3 regions of the Telmatobacter bradus genome follow, and region 2 is predicted to be linked to each of the others. Evidence: riboswitches for the same ligand, from Rfam matches in the RefSeq annotation. Region 2 holds a riboswitch; each other region holds the start of a gene.
What was found. A riboswitch is a leader RNA that binds a small molecule or an ion and turns the genes downstream of it on or off. The one in region 2 is predicted to bind cobalamin.
Positions count from the first base shown of each region.

Region 1: linked by a shared signal. The riboswitch ahead of ACOBR2_RS13445 (ribonucleoside-diphosphate reductase subunit alpha) and the one ahead of ACOBR2_RS05555 (TonB-dependent receptor plug domain-containing protein) in region 2 are both predicted to bind cobalamin.
Region 3: linked by a shared signal. The riboswitch ahead of ACOBR2_RS04485 (ribonucleoside triphosphate reductase) and the one ahead of ACOBR2_RS05555 (TonB-dependent receptor plug domain-containing protein) in region 2 are both predicted to bind cobalamin.

Region 1 covers NZ_CP184532.1:3,260,182-3,262,444, forward strand. The annotation lists gene metH (methionine synthase) at 1-424, shown strand, start outside; cobalamin riboswitch at 642-950, shown strand; gene ACOBR2_RS13445 (ribonucleoside-diphosphate reductase subunit alpha) at 974-2,263, shown strand, end outside.
Region 2 covers NZ_CP184532.1:1,312,747-1,315,009, forward strand. The annotation lists gene ACOBR2_RS05545 (glycosyltransferase) at 1-21, shown strand, start outside; gene ACOBR2_RS05550 (TlyA family RNA methyltransferase) at 21-779, shown strand; cobalamin riboswitch at 955-1,200, shown strand; gene ACOBR2_RS05555 (TonB-dependent receptor plug domain-containing protein) at 1,232-2,263, shown strand, end outside.
Region 3 covers NZ_CP184532.1:1,057,822-1,060,084, reverse strand. The annotation lists gene metE (5-methyltetrahydropteroyltriglutamate--homocysteine S-methyltransferase) at 1-24, opposite strand, end outside; cobalamin riboswitch at 246-441, opposite strand; cobalamin riboswitch at 700-912, shown strand; gene ACOBR2_RS04485 (ribonucleoside triphosphate reductase) at 1,015-2,263, shown strand, end outside.

The DNA of each region.
Region 1 (2,263 bases), 1.9 Mb from region 2:
CATGGCCGAAGCGCTGGCCGACCGTCTGGCCGAGGCCTTTGCCGAATGCCTGCATGCACGGGCGCGGCGCGACTGGGGCTATGGCAACGAGGAAAAACTCACCGACGCACAGTTGTTTGCCGGCGAGTATCGTGGCATTCGTCCTGCGCCGGGCTATCCGGCCTGCCCCGACCACACTGAGAAGGCGGCCATCTGGAAGCTGCTGGATGTGGAGAAGAATACCGGCATGCTGCTGACCGAGTCCTATGCGATGTGGCCGGGCTCCAGCGTGAGCGGCCTCTACTTTGCGCATCCGCAGACGCAATACTTCAATGTGGGCAAAATCGAGCGCGATCAGATCGAGGCCTACCATCAGCGCAAGAACTGGACGCTTGAAGAAACCGAGCGCTGGCTGGCGCCGAACCTGAACTACGAGCCCGCCTGAAGTAGTCTTTGACTCATTGAAACAAAAACCTTTATGGTTCTCTGGTCCGGATTCCGGGACCAGAGAACCATAAATTCAATAACACGTATTATTTTATCGTATCACCATGGCAGGAAATTCCGGGAAAATCGCAGCTTTTTGGACCATTTCTGTGCGATTTTCACATTTGCACAGCGCACGCTACATATACACATTGAAAACACCAATAGCACTAGATATAGTAGAGAAGCTCGGTGGTTCCCCAGGCTACGGCTGGGGCGAAGATGGGAATCCGGCGTGAATCCGGAACTGCCCCGCAGCGGTAAGCAGGTACGAGGGCCAGCAAAAACACTGGACCATGGGTCCGGGAAGTTTAGAGCGGTTCTCCAATAGGTGTAGCCCTTGTGAGACTGTGCAAGGTAGCTTTTTCTTGAGGAAAAAGCCCCTCAGCGGCAGAAGCTTCGGTGTACAGCAATTGGAGAACCGCTATGGCCTTCCGGTTTGAACCTGCAGAGTCCGAAGACCTGCCCCGAGAACAAATGCACAGCCTCCGAGGGGAGGCGAGATGCAATGGCTGCATATCCCCTTCAGGGGAAGCACATTGCCTCGTCTTTCCGGGAGGCCAAGGAGAGTTTTCTCATGGCCACCATTGAGTCGCCCACCGGCTACGCGCCTGTACTACCTGGCTTCCCCGACCGGGATGAAACACCCACGATGCACATACGCAAGCGAAATGGCGTACTGGAACCTGTCGATGTAAACAAGATCGTGCGCGCCGTGCAGCGCTCGGCCTACGGACTTCCGCATGTGGACGTGATCCGCGTGGCGTCGAAGACCATTGGCGGCCTGTACGACGGCGCAACCACGCGTGAACTGGACTCGATTTCGATCGACACGGCCGCGGCGCTGATCGCCGAAGAGCCGCAGTACTCGCGTCTAGCCGCACGTTTACTGCTGGCCACCATCGTCAAGGAAGTTTCCTCGTTCAACATCTACTCGTTCTCGCAGTCCATCGAGCACGGCTACAAACAGGGCCTGATCAGCGATGCGGCCGCGGAGTTCGTGCGGATTCACACCCGCAAGCTGAACGACGCGATTGCCGACGACAACTCCGACCGCTTCGAGTACTTTGGCCTGCGCACGGTCTACGACCGCTATCTGCTGCGTGATCCTGAGTCGCGCAAGGTAATTGAGTCGCCGCAACACTTCTTCCTGCGCGTGGCCTGCGGACTGGCGCACACGCCGCATGAGGCCATCGATTTTTATCGTCTGATCTCGTCGCTGGACTACATGCCGTCGTCGCCGACGCTGTTCAACTCCGGCACCCGCCATGCGCAGATGTCCTCCTGCTACCTGCATGACTCGCCGGAAGATTCGCTCGAAAGCATCTACGACACATACAAAGATGTGGCCATGATGTCGAAGTTTTCCGGCGGCATTGGACTGGCCTTTCATCGCGTGCGTTCGCAGGGTTCGCTGATTCGTGGCACCAATGGCCTGTCGAATGGCATTGTGCCGTGGCTGCGCACGCTCGATAGCTCGGTGGCCGCAGTGAATCAGGGTGGCAAGCGCAAGGGTGCCTGCTGCGTCTATCTGGAGCCGTGGCATGCTGACGTCATGCAGTTTCTGGAACTGCGCGACAACACCGGCGATGTGGCCCGCCGCACCCACAATCTGAATCTGGCCAACTGGATTCCCGATCTGTTCATGCGCCGCGTGGAGGCCGATGGCATCTGGTCGCTCTTCGATCCGAAGGATGTGCCCGAGCTGCCTGACCTCTATGGCAAGCCCTTCGATGCCGCCTATGAAAAAGCCGAAGCCGAGGGACTCTTCAAGGAGCAGGTGAAGGCGCGTGACCTG
Region 2 (2,263 bases):
AGAATGCGGGCGGTCAAGTAATGGCAAAGATAAGACTGGATGTGTTGGTGACCGAGCGCGGCATTGCGCCCAGCCGTGAGCGGGCGCGTGCTTACATCATCGCTGGCCGCATGATGGTGAATGAGCAAAAGATCGACAAGCCGGGCGCGGCGGTGGATCCGGAGGCCGTCTTGCGGCTGCTCGGCGATGAGTTGCGCTACGTAAGCCGCGGCGGTTTGAAGCTGGAAGGCGCGCTGAAGCTCTGGCAGATCGACGTGACGGAGCGCTGGGGGCTGGACGTGGGCGCTTCCACCGGCGGCTTTACCGACTGTTTGTTGCAGCACGGGGCCGCGCGAGTGACGGCGGTGGATACGGGTTTTGGGCAGATTGCCATGAAGCTGCGCCAGGATGAGCGGGTGCGGCTGATGGAGCGCTGCAACGCCAGACTGCTGGAACCGGGCGCATTGCTCGATCCCGAGGGAAACGGCCCGACGATCATGGCGATGGATGTGTCGTTCATTTCAGCCACCCTGATTTTGCCGGCGATCTTTGCTGCCGCGCCTACGCTTACCGAGGCGGTGGTGCTGGTCAAGCCGCAGTTCGAGGCGGGCCGTGAGCATGTGGGCCGGGGCGGCATTGTGCGCGACCCCAAGGCGCACAAACTGGCCGTCGACAAGGTGGCGGCGTGCGTCAAGGAGCAGGGCTGGCGGGTGGCCGCCTCGGCGGAGTCTCCCATTACCGGGGCCGAGGGCAATCACGAGTTCCTGCTGTGGGCGCGCAAGGCGGAGAGCGAGACGTAGTCTTTCGCGGACAGGCGTCAGAGGTGGTTTTTCAGGCTTTATTTTGCAGATTGCCGTTCCTGGATCTCGGCTCTCTGACCCTTGATTTCTCTTCTCTGTCTTTGACTTCATGCCAGAGCGCAACTATAAATAATTGATAGGATGGAAAAATTTTCATCCCATCCCTTTCGCCCGACAGAGGGCGGCAACCTACGACAAACCTCGCTCAGGATGTTCGGGAAGGCGGTGCAAATCCGCCACTGCCCCGCAACTGTGAGCGCCCTTGGCCATGTTTTCGTCGTTCGATCAGGCGAAGAATGTTCTCAAGGTCTGATCCATGTTTTTCCTGCGGAAAAACAACCACTGAAGAAGCGTAGATTCTTTGGGAAGGTGGACAGGCTGGGCGCAAGTCAGGAGACCGGTCCTTCGAGCGCACCCACCGCTTACGTTCCGAGGGGAACGAAGGAGCCAGAATGCGTTTCATCTCCAGCTTTTTAACTAGAAATCTTCTTACCAGGGCCAGCCAGATGCTGGCGCTGCTGCTGTTGGGCGCTGTGGCCACGGCGGCCAGCGCGGCATCGATTCACGGCACAGTCACGGACGCAACCGGCGCACGGCTCAAAAGTGTACACGTGCTGCTGGTGTGCAAGGGGAAGGTGGTCGGTCAGTCTGAGACGGCCTCCGACGGCAGCTTTCAGATTCTGACCGGCACGCAAGGCCATCTGTTCCTGCTGCTCTCGGCCGACAACTTCCGGCAGTTGCAGACGCCGGATTTTTACGCTGGCCGCAGTGATGTGGTGGAAAAGACGCTGGTGATGGAACCGGCCTGGGTGCATGAGTCAGTCGTGGTGACGGCCACCGGCACTCCAACGCCACAGGCGCAGACCAGCGCCACCACCACCGTGCTGAGCCAGGCCGATTTTGCCCTGAGCACGGATCTGGTAAGCGCCATGCGCATGATGCCGGGTGTTTCGGTGGTGCAGACCGAGGGCCGCGGCTCGTGGACCTCGCTGTTTGTGCGCGGCGGTGTATCGACGGACAATCTGGTGCTGATGGATGGCATCGATGTTGATGATCTGGGCAGCCAGTTCGACTTTGGCGCACTTTCGACCAACAACCTGGAGAGCGTGGAGGTCTATCGCGGACCGAACTCCAACCTATTTGGAGCTGGCGCCATGACCAGCGTGGTGAGCCTGACCACGGCCCACGGTACAACCAACTTTCCTTCGGTGATTCTGGAGGCCGAAGGCGGCAGCCTGTACACCACCCGTGAGAGTCTGACTGTGGCTGGAACCCATGGCAAGCTGGACTATCTGGGTGCCTATGGCTGGTTGCAGACAAGCAATGATCTGCCCCGCGACGAGCATCATCTGGCCTCCACTGTGGCCAATCTCGGCTGGCAGCCGACGGCCAGCACGGTGGTGCGCGGTACATTGCACTATAACGTGGCTGCCACCGGCGTTCCCAATGCCTGGGACTTCTATCATGTGGCCGACGACTCCACC
Region 3 (2,263 bases), 250 kb from region 2:
ATTGCTCGCAATCGCCAAACTCATCCTTATCTCCTCTAAACAATGGGCACACACACCGAAGCGCTGGCTGCAGAGACGCATCCCTGCCGCCATGGCCAACGTGTTGAAAGCTCCCGCACGGGCCGGAAAAGATACAACTCTCCCTCAGGCTTCTACGGTCTTCCAAAAACGTGAAGTCACAAATGTAGCGGTTGAAAAACCGCAACACCCGGCCCTCCCCTCGGAGGCGTGTGCATGTTCTGTCCGTTCTGGACAGGCTCTACGGCAGGTCTTCGGACTCGCAGGCTACCTAGTGGCTCCAGCTTCCCAGTCCATGGCTGGACCAGTGCTTCTTTCGGAGCGTTCGTTCCTGCTTACCGCTGCGGGGCAGTTCCGGATTTTCACCGGATTCCCTTTTAAGCCCGGTCGCAGAAACCGGGCACCATAAAGTAGCCTCACTATAGAGCAGAGGCTTGGCCAAGGTCAACGCAAAGCCGACGCCAGCACCGGGGAAATTCGACACAATCCCTCCACAAGGACGCTGCCTGGTGGTGATTTTCCCTCCTCCCACAGCGTTTCACCCCGTGGGACTGACGCTCCTGTGGAGGTCTTTCTTTTACACAGCGATGAACCCCGGCAAAGTCCCGTTTCTGCACTGCATGCGATTCTTTTCCACCACTTCCACGCCCATAAATGCTTGACGCACTTCCGTAATAGAGCTACATTGGGCAGTGTTACGTCTCCCAAGCAACACAAGATGTTGGGCCAAGAGGGAAGTTGGTGCGTTCTGACCGAACCACTCCAACGCTGTGCCCGCAACTGAAAGCGAAGAGCCGCTCTCCGCTCATACCACTGCCCCTCAGTGGAGTGGGAAGGCTGGATTGCCGCTGCGACTCGCATGCCGGGAGGCTTGCCGTATTCAGATTTACGTCCTCGGACGGGGTGTACCAGAGGGTTGCTTGCCTGGGCTGCGTTTTACGCGCCCGTTTTTTGCAGTACCCTCCTCCACATCGCCGTCTGCGGGAAAGGAACCCAATGTCCGCCCTCACTACACTTCCTCCGCGCTCCGTCGTCAAGCGCTCTGGCGCAACCGCCGACTTTGACGCTGCCAAGATCCATTCCGCCATTGAGCGGGCCGGCAAGGCTAGCGGCGCATTTGACCCGGCCGAGGCCGAACTGCTATCCATTCAGGCCATCAAGGTCATCTCCCACCGCTTCCACGATCGCGCTCCGCACATTGAGCAGATTCAGGACGTGGTTGAGCAGGTACTGATCTCGGCCAATCACTTTGCCACCGCCCGCGCCTATATTGTCTACCGCGAGCAGCGTTCGCGCCTGCGCAACGACCAGCGCACCATGGTGGACGTGGCCTCGTCGATCAACGAGTACCTGGACCGCGCCGACTGGCGTGTGAACGCCAACGCCAACCAGGGCTACTCACTGGGCGGTCTGATTCTGAACGTCAGCGGCAAGGTGGTAGCCAACTACTGGCTCTCCCACGTCTATCCGCATGAAATTGGCCGCGCTCACCGCGAAGGCGACGTGCACATCCACGACCTGGACATGCTGGCCGGCTACTGTGCCGGATGGTCGCTGCGCACCCTGCTGCTGGAGGGCCTGAACGGCGTTCCCGGCAAGGTGGAAGCGGGTCCGCCCAAGCACCTGTCCAGCGCCGTTGGTCAGATCGTCAACTTTCTGGGCACACTGCAGAACGAGTGGGCCGGTGCGCAGGCGTTTTCCAGCTTTGACACCTACATGGCGCCGTTCATCCGCAAGGACAACCTGCCCTACAGCGAAGTGCGCCAGTGCATTCAGGAACTGGTGTACAACCTGAACGTGCCCTCGCGCTGGGGCACGCAGACGCCCTTCACCAATTTGACCTTTGACTGGACCTGCCCGGAAGACTTGTGCGCGCAGCAGCCCGTCATTGGCGGCAAGACCATGCCCTTCACCTACGGCGATCTGCAGGTGGAAATGGACATGATCAACCGCGCCTACATTGACGTGATGACCTCGGGCGATGCGATGGGCCGCGTCTTCACCTTCCCCATCCCCACCTACAACATCACGCCCGACTTCCCGTGGGAGAGCGAAAACGCCACACTGCTCTTTGAGATGACGGCCAAGTACGGCCTGCCCTACTTCCAGAACTTCCTGAACTCCGAGTTGAAACCCAACATGGTTCGTTCCATGTGCTGCCGTCTGCAGCTTGATTTGACCGAGCTGCTCAAGCGCGGCAACGGCCTCTTCGGCTCCGCTGAGCAGACCGGTTCAGTGGGCGTGG